DNA from 2 places in the Cellulomonas sp. P24 genome. Region 1 is predicted to be linked to the other one. Evidence: predicted binding sites of a transcription regulator. Region 1 holds the regulator's gene; the other holds the start of a gene.

Region 1 (7,110 bases):
AGGCGGCGATCGGTGCCCGCGTGATCGCCCGCGAGACGATCCGCGCCATGCGCAAGGACGTGCTCGCCAAGTGCTACGGCGGGGACATCACCCGCAAGCGCAAGCTCCTCGAGAAGCAGAAGGAGGGCAAGAAGCGCATGAAGACCATCGGCCGCGTCGACGTCCCCCAGGAGGCCTTCATCGCGGCGCTCTCCTCCGACGCCTCGGGCGGCAAGGACACCAAGGACAAGAAGTGAGCCCGGCCCTGCCCGACGGCGAGCCCGCTCCGGAGGACGGCGCGCTCCCGGCGATGGTGGTGGACGGCGCGGCGACGCGGGACTTCGGGGTCTACCTGCACGTGCCGTTCTGCACCGTGCGCTGCGGCTACTGCGACTTCAACACCTACACCGCGACCGAGCTCGGCGGCGGCGCGAGCCGGGACGCCTACGCGTCGACCGCCCTGCGCGAGATCGCGCTCGGGGGCGAGGTCATGCGCCGCGCGGGACTGCCCGACCGGCCTGCTGCGACGGTGTTCGTCGGGGGCGGGACGCCCACGGTCCTGCCGGTCGCCGACCTCGCCATGCTGCTCGACGGAGTCCGTGACACGTGGGGGCTGGCCGACGACGCCGAGGTGACGACCGAGGCCAACCCGGACTCCGTGGGCCCGGACGAGCTCGAGGGGCTGGCCGCCGCCGGCTTCACCCGCGTGTCCTTCGGCATGCAGTCGGCGGTGCCGCACGTCCTGGCCACGCTCGAGCGCACGCACGACCCACGCCGGGTGCCCGACGTCGTGCGCTGGGCGCGGGACGTCGGTCTTGCGGTGTCCCTCGACCTGATCTACGGCACGCCGGGGGAGTCGGTGGACGACTGGCGTGCGAGCGTCGAGGCGGCACTCGCGACCGGGGTCGACCACGTGTCTGCGTATGCGCTGGTCGTCGAGCCGGGCACCCGGATGGCTACCCAGGTGCGCCGGGGGAGCTCACCCTGCCCACCGAGGACGACCAGGCCCTCAAGTACGAGATCGCCGACGACCTGCTCGCCGACGCGGGTCTGCACTGGTACGAGGTCAGCAACTGGGCGCGGACGACGGCGCACGCGTGCCGGCACAACCTCGCCTACTGGCGGGGCGCGGACTGGTGGGGTGTCGGACCCGGTGCCCACAGCCACGTCGGCGGGGTGCGCTGGTGGAACGTCAAGCACCCGCGTGCGTACGCGGCGCGGCTCGCGGACGGGCTGAGCCCGGCGGCCGGTCGTGAGGTGCTCGACGACGACTCCGCCCGGCTCGAACGGGTGATGCTCGGCGTCCGGCTCAGCGGCGGTCTGCCGCTCGGCGAGCTCGGGCCCGAGTCCCGGCGGGGCGTCGCCGCCCTGGTGGCGGACGGGCTCGTCGACGGTGGCGCGGCACTCGGCGCGGACGGCCAGGGGCGTCGCGTGCTCCTCACCCGTCGAGGGCGGCTCCTGGCCGATGCGGTGGTCCGGGCCCTCACCGACTAGGTGGGACACAGCCTGCTCATACGCAGGTCCTTGACACGACCTCCACATTTCGATTCTCTGTCAGCGGTGCGGGTGGTTCGACCGGAGTCACCTGCGATCGGACCGAAGGATGACCATGACCGAGAACGGACCGGGCGGCACGCCGCGCGACGAGAACGAGCCTCAGCAGCCTCCTGCGGGTGCAGTCCCGCCGCCCGGGGCGTACCCTCCGCCGCCTGGCGCGTACCCCCCTCCGCCCGCGGGCAGCTACCCGCCGCCCCCTGGTGGTGGCTACGGTCCCCCCGGAGCGATGCCGCCGGCACCTCAGCCCTACGGTGCCCCCGGCGGCCCGCAGGCGGTCGGTATCGGTGAGGCGTTCAACTACGGCTGGACCAAGTTCACCGCGAACGTCGGGCCGATCCTCCTGGCGGTGCTCGTCTACGGTGCGGTGATCGCCGTCATCGGTGGCGCGTTCTACTTCGCGCTCATCGCGTCAGCGGTGACGGCAGCGAACAACGACCCGTACGGCAGCTCGTCGGGGATGTTCGGTGCCGGCTTCGGCTTCGGGTCGATCGTCTTCTACATCGTGATCATCCTTCTCGGGTATTTGGCCCAGGCCGGGATGGTCCGCGGCGCCCTGCACATCACGTACGGCCGGCCGCTCGAGTTCAAGACCTTCTTCCAGTTCGACAACCTCGGGGGAGTCATCGGGGCGTCGCTGCTGATCGGCCTCGGCACCGGTGTCGGAGTGGTGCTGTGCGTCCTCCCGGGCATCGTGTTCGCGTTCTTCGCCCAGTTCGCCCTGTACTTCGTCCTCGACAAGCAGCAGGGCGCGGTCGAGGCGATCAAGTCGAGCTTCTCGTTGGTCAACAAGAACCTCGGGACGGTCGTCGTGCTCTTCCTTGCCGTCTACGTCGTGCAGGCCATCGGTGCGCTGGTCTGCGGTGTCGGCCAGCTGATCGCGTTCCCGCTCACGATGATCGCGACGGCCTACATGTACCGCCGCATGCTCGGCGAGCCCGTCGCCCCCTGACGGAGGCGTCCTGAACCGAGAGCAGCACACGCATGACGCAGGGGCCGTCGCCCCACCCCGGGTCGGGGTACCTCCACGGCGTGAGCGCCGGGTGGTACCCCGACCCGTCCGGTGACTGGCAGCTCCGCTGGTGGGACGGGGTCCTGTGGTCCGCGGACGTCGTCACCGGGACGTACCGCAGCCGGGAGCCGATCGGGCAGGTGGCGGTGCCGGCCGTCGAGCAGGTGCTGTGGGACGGCGAGGGGCACCGGTTGACGACGCACCGCATCTGGGTCCACGAGCCCGGCACCGGACGGCCTCCCGAGGAGCTGCCGCTCTGGACGATCGCCTCGGTCGACGCCACCGAGTCCCGGGTCACGATGTCGGTCGCGTACCCGGGCTACGGCGGTCGCGTGACGTACGTGATCCGCTCGGCGTCGGCACCGCTGCTCGGCGCCCTGGTGCACGCATGGGCCAACCGGAACCGTCGTGCCGCGATGCGGCTCTGACCGGAGGCCGCTCGGCGCCGGTCAGGGAGCGGTGACGAAGTCGATCAGCTCCTCGACCCGCCCGAGGAGCGACGGCTCGAGGTCCGCGTAGGACCGCACGGATCCCAGGATCCGTTGCCAGGCCCGTGCGACGTCCGCCTGATCCGCGGCCGGCCAGCCGAGCTCGCGGAGGATGCCGTGCTTCCACTCGACGCCACGCTCGATCGTCGGCCAGCCGGAGAGCCCGAGGCGTTCCGGCCGGACGGCCTGCCACACGTCGACATACGGGTGCCCCAGCACGACGACCGTCCCGCGAGGCGCGGCGCGCATGACCGCCTCAGCGATGCGACTCTCCTTGCTCCCGGGCACGAGGTGGTCGACCAGCACGCCGAGGCGACGGCCGGGCTCGGGTGCGAAGTCCCGCACCGCGTCCGGCAGGTTGTCGACACCGTCGAGCAGCTCGACCACCACGCCCTCGATCCGCAGGTCGTCGCCCCACACCTTCTCCACGAGCTCGGCGTCGTGCTTGCCCTCGACCCAGATGCGTGACCCACGGGCGACGCGTGCGCGTGCCCCGGCGACCGCACGTGACCCCGACGCGGTCCGGGTGGGCGCCGACGGCGCCGGCACCGGCCGCGGCGGCGTGAGCTCGACGGGTGCGCCGTCCACCCAGAAGCCCGGTCCGAGCGGGAACGTGCGGGTGCGTCCGCGCCGGTCCTCGAGGACGACGACGTGAAGACCGCCCGACTTCTCGACGCGGGTCACCGCACCGACCCAGCCGGTCGTGACCTCCTCGACCACCAGGCCCTGCTCGGCCGGTGTCGGCACCGAGCGGCGCGCCGTCCGATGGCCCGTCGTGGGCGTCGACAGCACGTCGGAGCCGTAGCGGTCGGGACGGTCCGGGCGCGTCGAGGCAGGGGGTCGGGACGTCACCCGGGAAGCCTAGGACGCGCACCGGCGTTCACCGAGGAGGCGGTGTGCGGGCGTCGTCCCCGACACGCGCGGCTCGGCCGCGTAGAATTGGCACTCGCCACCCCGGAGTGCCACCGGGAGGCGAGGAAGGCGAGCGACCGAACACGACCGCCGCACCGGGCAGATCACCCGGCGCGACACCGACACGACGCAGGGAGGTCACGGTGAGCGACGACCGCAGGCTCGACGTGCTGCGCGCGATCGTCGAGGACTACGTGGTCACGCGTGAACCCGTCGGCTCGCGCGCACTCGTGGAACGGCACTCCCTCGGGGTCTCGTCGGCGACGATCCGCAACGACATGGCTGCCCTCGAGGAAGGGGGCTACATCGTCCAGCCCCACACGTCGGCCGGTCGCGTGCCGACGGATCGTGGGTACCGGCTGTTCGTCGACCGGCTCGCAACCGTCAAGGCGATGTCGAGCCCGGAGAAGCGGGCCATCCAGTCGTTCCTCGAGGAAGCGGTGGACCTCGACGACGTGGTCGACCGTGCCGTGCGCCTGCTCGCGCAGCTCACCCAGCAGGTCGCCGTCGTCCAGTACCCGTCGCTCCGCCGGTCGGCCCTGCGTCACCTCGAGCTCGTCGACCTCGGCGAGCACCGGCTCCTGGTCGTCATCATCACCGACACCGGCCGCGTCGAGCAGCGCACCCTGGACCTCACGACGATCGCCCCTGCGCTCTCCGAGGAGACCGTCGCGCTGCTGCGGGTACGCCTCAACGTCGTCGCGACGGGCCGGCGGCTCTCCGAGCTCGTCGTCCCGCTCGGCGAGCTCGCGGAGGCGTTCCCGAGCACGGACCAGGCGCTGGTCCGGGCCGTGGTCCAGGTCGTCGAGGAGACGCTCGCCGAGGAGAGCGAGGAGCGTCTGGTGCTCGCCGGCACGGCGAACCTCGCCCGGACCGGTGCGCACGACTTCACGCACACGCTCGGCCCGGTCCTCGAGGCCCTCGAGGAGCAGGTCGTGCTGCTCCGGCTGCTCAGCGAGATGGCCGACGACGCCGCGAGCGTGTCCGTGCGGATCGGGCGCGAGACGCACCACGAAGGGCTGGTCGAGACCAGCTTCGTGACGAGCGGGTACGGCGGAGACGACGCCAGCCTCGCGCGGATCGGGTCGATCGGCCCGCTGCGCATGGACTACCCGGGCACGATCGCATCCGTCCGTGCGGTCGCCCGGTACCTCTCCCGGGTCCTCGCCGGGTGAGCCGCACTCCCGTGACCTCCGCCGGCCGCCGCCGGTCCACCCATGTCCCCTGCAGGAAGTGATCAGTGAGCGACTACTACCAGATCCTCGGCGTGCCGCGCGACGCGAGCACCGACCAGATCAAGAAGGCCTACCGCAAGCTCGCGCGTGAGCTCCACCCGGACGTCGCGGGCGAGGGCATGCAGACCGAGGACCGGTTCAAGGACGTCTCGCGTGCCTACGAGGTGCTCTCCAACCCGGAGAAGCGGCAGGCCTACGACATGGGGGCCGACCCGTCCGCACCTGGTGGCGGCATGGGCGGTGGCTTCGGCTTCCAGGACATCTTCGAGACGTTCTTCGGTGCGGCGCAGTCGGCCGGTCAGCGCGGCCCGATCCCGCGCGCACGTCGCGGCCAGGACGCCCTGCTCCGGCTCGACATCGACCTCGCCGAGGCGGCCTTCGGTGCGCACCGCGAGCTCCAGGTCGACACCGCGGTGCTGTGCCCGACGTGCGAGGGCTCGTGCTGCCGACCCGGGAGCTCGCCGCGCACCTGTGACGTGTGCGGCGGGCGAGGATCGGTGCAGCGGGTCGCCCGGTCGTTCCTCGGCCAGGTCATGACCTCCGCCCCGTGCGCCGCGTGCCACGGATTCGGCACCGTGATCCCGGAGCCCTGCACCGAGTGCGCGGGCGAGGGCCGGGTCCGCAGCCGTCGCACGCTCTCCGTCGACGTCCCGGCAGGCGTCGACACGGGGACCCGGATCAAGCTCACGGGGCAGGGCGAGGTGGGCCCGGCAGGTGGGCCGGCCGGCGACGTCTACCTCGAGGTCCGCGAGCGCAACCACGAGACGTTCGTGCGGCGCGGCGACGACCTGCACTGCACGCTCGAGGTGCCCATGACGGCGGCGGCGCTCGGCACCGTGCTCGAGCTGGACACCCTGGACGGGATGCAGGAGATCGACCTGCGACCGGGCACGCAGCCGGGTCAGGTCATCACGCTCAAGGGGCTGGGCGTCGGGCACCTGCACACCGGCGGACGGGGCGACCTCGACGTGCACATCGAGGTGCAGGTGCCCGCCCCGGAGGACGAGGAGCAGGTCGAGCTGCTGCGCCGTCTCGCGGAGCTGCGTGGGGAGCAGCGGCCGGAAGGGCGGCTCTCGGCGGTGCACCCGGGGGTGTTCGCCAAGCTGCGCGACAAGCTCAGCGGGCGTTGAGCGTGACCTGGCAGTCGACGTGACGGGAACGGCATGAGCGCGCCGGTGTTCCTCGCCGAGCAGGGGTCGCTGCACGGCGCGACGGTCGGGTCGACGTACCTGCTCGACGGTGCCGAGGGCCGGCACGCCGGCGTCGTGCAGCGACGCGCTCCCGGTGAGCGCGTGGACGTCGTCGACGGGGCGGGCGTGCGGCTCCGCGGTGTGGTGCTCGCGGTCGACGCGACGGGCGTGCACCTCGAGGTCCGCGAGCACGTCGTCGAGCCGGAGCCGGAGATCGGGCTGGTGCTCGTCCAGGCGCTCGCGAAGGGCGACCGGGACGAGCTCGCGATCGAGGCCGCGACCGAGGTCGGTGCCGACGAGGTGCTGCCCTGGCAGGCCGATCGGTCGATCGTGGTCTGGCGCGGCGACCGCGCGGCCAAGAGCCGGGCACGCTGGGTCGGCACCGTACGTGCGGCCTCGAAGCAGTCCCGCCGTGCGCGCATGCCGGTCGTGGGAACGGCGGTGGACGGCGCCGGGCTGGTCGCGCGTGTCTCGGACACCGTGGCCGGCGGTGGGACGGCCCTGGTGCTGCACGAGGACGCCCACCAGCCCCTCGCGACGGTCCGTCTCCCGTCGGCGCGCACCGGCGCCCAGATCCTCGTGGTCGTCGGTCCGGAGGGCGGCATCAGCGAACGCGAGGTGAGCGCCCTCGAGGGTGCGGGCGCCCAGACGGTGCGGCTCGGCCCGCACGTGCTGCGGACCTCGACGGCAGGACCGGTGGCTCTCGCCCTGCTCGCCCAACGGCTCGGCTACTGGGGATG
Region 2 (7,110 bases), 2.1 Mb from region 1:
ACGGGAGGGTGACCCGACGGCGATCCGCTTCCCGCGCGGACTGACCGCCGCGAAGGACCAGGCAGCGCACGCGTACGACTTCTCGTTCTCCGGGCTCAAGACGGCGGTGGCCCGCTGGGTGGAGGCGCGTCAGGACGCCGGCGAGGAGATCCCGCTCCACGACGTCGCGGCGTCGTTCGCCGATGCGGTCGCCGACGTCCTCACGGCCAAGACGATCGCAGCCTGCCGACGGCACGGCGTCGACACGCTCGTGATCGGTGGAGGCTTCTCCGCGAACTCGCAGCTGCGCGACCTCGCTGCCGTCCGCTGCGCCGAGGCGGGCATCGAGCTGCGCATCCCCCCGATCCGCTTCTGCACCGACAACGGCGCGATGATCGCCGCGGTCGGGGCGGCCGCCGTGCGGCGCGGCCTGCCGCCGTCGGCCCTGGACCTGCCCGTCGACTCGTCGATGCCGCTCGAGCTCGTCCTCGTCTGAGCAGTCGCCGGCTCGCCCTACAGGGGGCGTCCCGCCCGCATCTCGGCGACGAGCGACGCGACGACCGCATCGAGCTCGCCTCCGGCCCGCCGCGCGGCGGCGCGCTGCCGCTGGTAGCTCGCACCGCGGCGCAGGATCACCCGGACCGAGTCGAGCTCAGCGGAGCAGCCGAGACGCTCCGCCACCGGCTCGAGGTCGGCCAGGAGCTGGGTGACGGCATCGGTGACGAGCCCCTCCTCGCCTGACGAGTCGAGGATGATGATCGCGTCCATGCCGTAGCGCGCCGAGCGCCACTTGTTCTCCTGCGCGAACCATGGCGGGATCGTGGGCAACGGCTTGCCCTCGTCGAGGAGGGTCGAGTAGTGCTCGACGAGGCAGTGGGTGAGCGCGGCGAGCGCCTTGACCTCGGTGATGTTCGACGCGCCGTCGCAGATCCGCATCTCGAGAGTGCCGAAGCGCGGCGACGGCCGGATGTCCCACCGGACCTCGTCGAACTGGTCGATCACCCCGGTGTGCAGCATGTCCGCGACGTACGCCTCGAGCTGCTCCCAGCGTTCGAACTGGAAGCCCAGCCCCGCCGTCGGGAGCTGCTGGAACATCAGGGCGCGGTTCGACGCGTACCCGGTGTCCTTGCCGCCCCAGAACGGCGACGACGCCGAGAGGGACTGCAGGTGCGCGAACGTCGTGACCATCGCGCGCGAGATCGGCAGCACCTTGTCGCGGTCCTCGATGCCCACGTGCACGTGCACGCCGTAGATGAGCATCTGGCGGCCCCACCACTGCGTGCGGTCGATCAGGGTCGCGTAGCGCTCCTTGTCCGTCACCTTCTGGTGGGCCCACTGCGCGAACGGGTGCGTCCCCGCGCACATCAGCTCGACGCGCAGCGGGTCGGTGACCGTCCGTACCTCGGCGATCGCGCGCTCGAGGTCGTTGCCGGCCTCGCCGACCGTCCGGCACACCCCGGAGACCACCTCGACGGTGTTGAGCAGCAGCTCCTGCCGGATGCTCGGGTGCTCGCCGCCCTCGGGCGGGCGCACCGCGTCGAGGACGGTCTGCGCGACCTGCCGGAGGTCGCCCGAGTCCTTGTCGACGAGCGCGAGCTCCCACTCGATGCCCACGCTCGAGCGAGCGGACCGGGCGAACGGGATCTCCATGGGGACCATCCTGCCGTGCGGTGGCGGATGCGGGACCGTTCCCGGGGTGTCGGGTCCGGCGGACCCGCCGGATCGGGTCTGCCGGGTCAGACGGGGTCGACGAGCAGGACGACCTGGCGGCCCGCGACGCGGGTCAGCACGATCGTGGCCTCGGCGCTGCCGCGCAGGTCGAGCTGGGCGCGCAGCTGCTCGGGGACGACGGCCGTGCCGCGCTTCTTGATCGTCAGCCGCCCGACGTCGCGACTGCGCAGGTACGCCCGGAGGCGCTTGAGACCGAACGGCTGCGTGTCGAGGACCCGGTACGCAGTGGCGAGGGGTGTCGCGTGCTGCTGGTCGGCGGTCACGTAAGCGATCGTCGGGTCGATGAGCCGACCGTCGATCAGCTGCGCGAGCTCACCGACGAGCCCGGCACGGATCACCGCTCCGTCCGGCTCGTACAGGTACTCGCCGACCGCACCGACCGGAGCCGGGCCGAGGGCGGCGTCCGCACGCAGCGCGTGGGCGCCCCCCGTCGCGCAGCACGAGGGCGCTCCGCCCGGGGCCCTGAGGTGCGAGCGGCCCGAACCAGAGCCCGGCCTCGACGACGTCGCCGTCGACCGAGACCCACTGCGTCTCGGCGTCCGCGGGGAGCGCGCCGTGCGGGATCCCCGGGCCGACCTTCACGCCGAGGGCCGGTACCCGGGACCGCACGGCGAGCACGGCGTCCAGGGGCGGGGAGTAGGCCGTCGGGTCGTGGACCCGGCTGCCGGAGGTCGTCCGGCGCGCCGGGTCGGCGTAGGCGCCGTCGATCCCGGTGAGGTCGACGGTCAGCGAGTTGGCGTGCCGCACCTCGGACTCGGGGAAGTGCCGCAGGTTGACCGTCGCGAGGGCGGCGGTCACCTCGTCGGCGTCGATCGCCAGCACGCGCAGGCCCATGCCGGCGAAGGCCATCGCGTCCGCGCCGATCCCGCAGGTGAGGTCCGCCACGTGGGTGATCCCGGCGGCGACGTAGCGCTGCGCGTGACGTGCCGCGACCTCGAGGCGGGTCGCCTGCTCGAGGCCGGCCTGGGTGAAGAGCATGCCGTCGGCGAATGCGCCGAGCTTGTCGTGCGCCTTGGCGCGCAGGCGGGACTGGGTCAGCGCCGCGGCGACGAGGTCCGGGTCGAGCCCTTCGCGCCGCAACCGCTCGGAGATCGCGAGCGTGCGCGACTCGTCGTACGGCGGGAGCGCGCCGAGGAGGGCCCAGCCCTGGGGGCTCAGGAGGTGGGTCACGGCGGCGGCGTCCATGCCCGCGATCCTTCCACGTACGGCGGCGGTCGGATCGGCGCGGGGACGGGCGACGAGCAGGCCTGTTGGCACTCGCCTTGACCGAGTGCTAGGTCGCGCCTAGATTTGCTGCTGGCACACTCCGCAGGAGAGTGCCAGCTGCGCTGGTCGGTCTGTCCGGCACCCGCGACGACGGGCGGCCCTGCGGTGCGGCATCGGACATCACTGAAGAACTCACATGCGAAGGGGAGGTCCGCTGTGTCGGTCTCCATCAAGCCGCTCGAGGACCGGATCGTCGTCAAGACTCTCGAGGCAGAGCAGACGACGGCCTCTGGTCTTGTCATCCCGGACAGTGCCAAGGAGAAGCCCCAGGAGGGCGAGGTCCTCGCTGTCGGCCCGGGTCGTGTCGACGACAACGGCAACCGCATCCCGCTGGATGTGGCCGTGGGCGACAAGGTCATCTACAGCAAGTACGGCGGGACCGAGGTGAAGTACTCCGGTGAGGAGTACCTGATCCTCTCGGCGCGCGACATCCTCGCGATCGTCGTCAAGTAACGCTGCGGTTCCTGCACGGCCGGTCGCCCGTCGACCGGAGCGTATGACGAGGCCCCGCCCGGCAGCTGCCGGGCGGGGCCTCGTCATGTCCGTGGTGCGTCGCGCCAGGGGGTACGGGTCTCAGCCGGCCCGGCGCACCGGGTTGGCCAGGATCGCGACGCGCTCGTCCTCGGAGAGGCCACCCCACACGCCGTAGGGTTCGCGGACGGAGAGGGACTGGCGTCGGCACTGCTCGAGCACCCGGCAGGTCGCACACACGGCCTTGGCCGCCTCCGCGCGCCGGCGGCGTGCGGCGCCGCGCTCGCCCTCCGGGTGGAAGAACAGCGTGGGGTCGGCCTCGCGGCAGGCTCCGTCGAACTGCCACTCCCACAGATCCATCACTGGACCGGGCAGTCGTGAGATCTCGGCCATCTGCACTCCTCCACGTCGTGCGCCGGTGCCCGTCGCCCCGGTCATCCGTGACGACGTTCTGTCGGTGAGTCCGAGCGGCGGCGATGCGGCGCCGTCGACCTCATCTGCGTTGCCACGCTATAACCGCGTCATAAGTTGTTCAAGGCTCTGGTCAGATCTGGTTCAGATCTGCGGCGTGTCGCGATCGGTTGGAACGATTCGCCCCGTTTCACCCGGTGGGCCGACGTGCGTTCGCCACGCACCGTGGGCACAATCGAGGCATGCCCAGCTCCGCGCACCCTCGTGGCTCGGCCGGGCAACCGGCCTCGGGCGAGCCGACGGCGCCGGCCCTCACCGTCGCCGCGGTCGCACGTCGCCTCGGCGTCGCGCCCGCGACGCTGCGCACCTGGGACCGCCGCTACCGCCTCGGACCCTCGGCGCACCTGGCCGGCTCGCATCGTCGGTACACCGGTGACGACGTGGCCCGGCTCATGGTCATGCGCAGCCTCACGCTGGACGGCGTCGCGCCGTCCGAGGCCGCTCGGGTCGCGCTCGCGGCCGCGCCCGGCGGGGACGTCGCGCAGCTCGGTGACGCGCGCGGCGCGTATCTCGTCTCGGTCTCGTCGCGCGACCGTTCCACGCCGACCGCGGTCGTCGACGCCGTGCTCGCCGGCGACGAGGCGACCTCTCGACGACTGCTCGAGTTCTCCGACAACGACGACGTGCTCTCGTGGTGGAGCGAGCTGGTCGAACCTGCCCGTGCCGGCCTGGCGACCCGCACGGTCCTCGGACGACCGGGGGAGGACCCCGACGCGGTGCTCTACGGGGCGGTGCTCGGGGCGCTCCGGCGGCGGAGAGCACGCGGTTCCGCCTCGTCCGAACGGAACGCCGTCGTGCTCCTGCTCGCCGGGCCGGGCGAGGCCCGGCCGGTCGGCCTGCATGTGCTCGCGGCGGCGCTGTCCGACCGTGAGGTGGATGCACGGGTGGTCACCGGCGTGCTCGAGCCTCACCGCGTGCTCGAGATCTCCGCGATGACGAACCCCGCTGCGGTCGTCCTGCTCTCCGACGGGAGCTCGCCGGACCTGACGGTCGTGCACGCCCTGCACGAGGCCCGCCCGGAGCTGCCGTTGTTCTTGTCCGTCGCCGACGAACCCTCCGCGGTTGCGCTCCCGTGGGGGCCGATCGTGCACCGCAACCGGAGCCTCACCGGGCTGCTCCACGAGGTCCTCGCAGTCTGTCCCTGATGCCCTGCCACCAGGGGTGATCCTTTTCACCCCGGTCCAGGGCTCACCTCGGGGGCCCGACGGGTCGATACCTGAAGGACCAACGCGGAACCGGACCAGGCTGGGACTGCGGCACAGAGCGAGAGGGGACCCCCGAATGGGCGGTGTCGTGGTGTGCCACGGGTCATCGGCGGTGCGCGATCGACTGGTCACTGCGGCGCACGGCGTCCCGGGGCTCGCCCCGGTGCGGTCGGCGGCGTCTGCGGAAGAGCTGCTCGTGCTCGCGCGCCGCGCCGCGCCGACGATCGTGCTGCTCGACGCCCACCTTCCCGGCACCGGACCGGTCGAGGCGATCCGCCGGCTGCGGATGGTCGCGGACGGGACGACCGTCGTCATGCTCGCGGTCCCCGGTGACGAGGTCGCTCTCGACCGGGCCATCCACCTGGGTGCGCGCGGCTACCTGGCACCGGATGTCGGCGTCCCCGAGCTTGCCGCGGTGGTCGCCCACCTCACGACGGGACCGGTCCTCCACGCGCGCGTGGACGGGACGGCGCCTGCCGCGCCCCAGCCGCCGCGCAGCCCGACCAGCGCGCGTGCGCAGGTCGCCTCGATGAGCGCTCACTCCCCGAGACCAGTCGCCACCGAGACGGTCCTCACGAAGCGCGAGCTCGAGGTCCTCACCGGGATGAGCAACGGTCGCTCGAACTCGCAGATCGGGGCCGAGCTGTTCCTCAGCGAGGACACCGTCAAGACCCACGCCCGTCGGCTCTTCCGCAAGCTGGGCGCCGCCGACCGTGCGCAGGCCGTCGCGATCGGCATCCGCCGCGGCCTGATCAGCTGACCCGGCGGGCTCCGGGGCGCGCTCGACGCCCAGGCGACCGACGTATCATCGGCAGATGGTTGAGCCCGGAACCGTTGGACCCGACGCCCCCCCGCGACCCCTTCGCCTTCACCGGCCTGACGTACGACGACGTCCTCCTGCTCCCCGGCGAGAGCGACGTGATCCCCTCCGAGGTGAGCACGCAGACGCGGTTGACCCGGAACATCTCGATGGCGGTGCCGCTGCTGTCGGCCGCGATGGACACCGTCACCGAGGCCAGGATGGCGATCGCGATGGCGCGCCAGGGCGGCATCGGCGTCCTCCACCGCAACCTGTCGATCGACGACCAGGCGCACCAGGTGGACCTCGTGAAGCGGTCCGAGTCCGGGATGATCACCGACCCGGTGACCGTCGGACCGGACGCGACGCTCGCCGAGCTCGACGCCCTGTGCGGCAAGTACCGGGTGTCGGGCCTTCCCGTCGTGGACGGCGACCGCACGCTGCTCGGGATCATCACCAACCGCGACCTGCGGTTCGTGCCGCCGTCGGAGTTCGCGACCCGGCGTGTGCGTGAGGTCATGACCCCGATGCCGTTGGTCACCGCACCTGTCGGGATCACGCGTGACGACGCTGCCGCGCTCCTCGCCAAGCACAAGATCGAGAAGCTCCCGCTGGTCGACGCCGCCGGGCGGCTCTCCGGCCTGATCACCGTGAAGGACTTCGTCAAGACGGAGCAGTACCCCGACGCGACGAAGGACGACGAGGGTCGCCTGCGGGTCGCGGCGGCCGTCGGGTTCTACGGCGACGCGTGGGAGCGCGCGATGGCGCTCGTCGAGGCGGGCGTGGACGTCGTCGTGGTGGACACCGCGCACGGTCACGCCCAGGCGATGCTCGCGATGATCCGACGCCTGAAGTCCGACCCGGCCGCGCGCGGTGTGGACGTGATCGGGGGAACGTCGCGACGCGTGCCGGTGCCCAGGCGCTGGTCGACGCCGGCGTCGACGGCGTGAAGGTGGGCGTCGGTCCGGGATCGATCTGCACGACGCGGGTGGTCGCCGGTGTCGGGGTGCCGCAGATCACCGCGATCTACGAGGCGTCCAAGGCGACGACCCCGGCCGGGGTGCCGGTGATCGGCGACGGTGGGCTGCAGTACTCCGGGGACATCGCGAAGGCGCTCGTCGCGGGGGCGGACAGCGTCATGCTCGGCTCGTTGCTCGCCGGCTGCGAGGAGAGCCCCGGTGACCTGGT

What was found. The regulator HrcA, encoded in region 1, represses chaperone genes, less so after heat shock. The targets are predictions, from matches to a motif close to TTNGCACTCGNNNNNNNCGAGTGCNAA.
Region 2: groES (co-chaperone GroES) is a predicted target of HrcA. The motif match lies at 2,961-2,987, and genes of this name have one in related genera.

The regions. Positions count from the first base shown of each region.
Region 1 covers NZ_JAJDFX010000002.1:3,581,931-3,589,040, forward strand. The annotation lists gene lepA (translation elongation factor 4) at 1-236, shown strand, start outside; partial or broken gene hemW (radical SAM family heme chaperone HemW) at 233-1,473, shown strand; gene LJB74_RS16740 (hypothetical protein) at 1,763-2,485, shown strand; gene LJB74_RS16745 (DUF2510 domain-containing protein) at 2,518-2,973, shown strand; gene LJB74_RS16750 (DUF3097 domain-containing protein) at 2,995-3,885, opposite strand; gene hrcA (heat-inducible transcriptional repressor HrcA) at 4,089-5,120, shown strand; gene dnaJ (molecular chaperone DnaJ) at 5,186-6,310, shown strand; gene LJB74_RS16765 (16S rRNA (uracil(1498)-N(3))-methyltransferase) at 6,344-7,110, shown strand, end outside.
Region 2 covers NZ_JAJDFX010000002.1:1,521,563-1,528,672, reverse strand. The annotation lists gene tsaD (tRNA (adenosine(37)-N6)-threonylcarbamoyltransferase complex transferase subunit TsaD) at 1-475, shown strand, start outside; gene LJB74_RS07085 (glutamate--cysteine ligase) at 493-1,629, opposite strand; partial or broken gene LJB74_RS07080 (SAM-dependent methyltransferase) at 1,716-2,895, opposite strand; gene groES (co-chaperone GroES) at 3,133-3,429, shown strand; gene LJB74_RS07070 (WhiB family transcriptional regulator) at 3,550-3,840, opposite strand; gene LJB74_RS07065 (MerR family transcriptional regulator) at 4,101-5,063, shown strand; gene LJB74_RS07060 (response regulator transcription factor) at 5,236-5,883, shown strand; partial or broken gene guaB (IMP dehydrogenase) at 5,958-7,110, shown strand, end outside.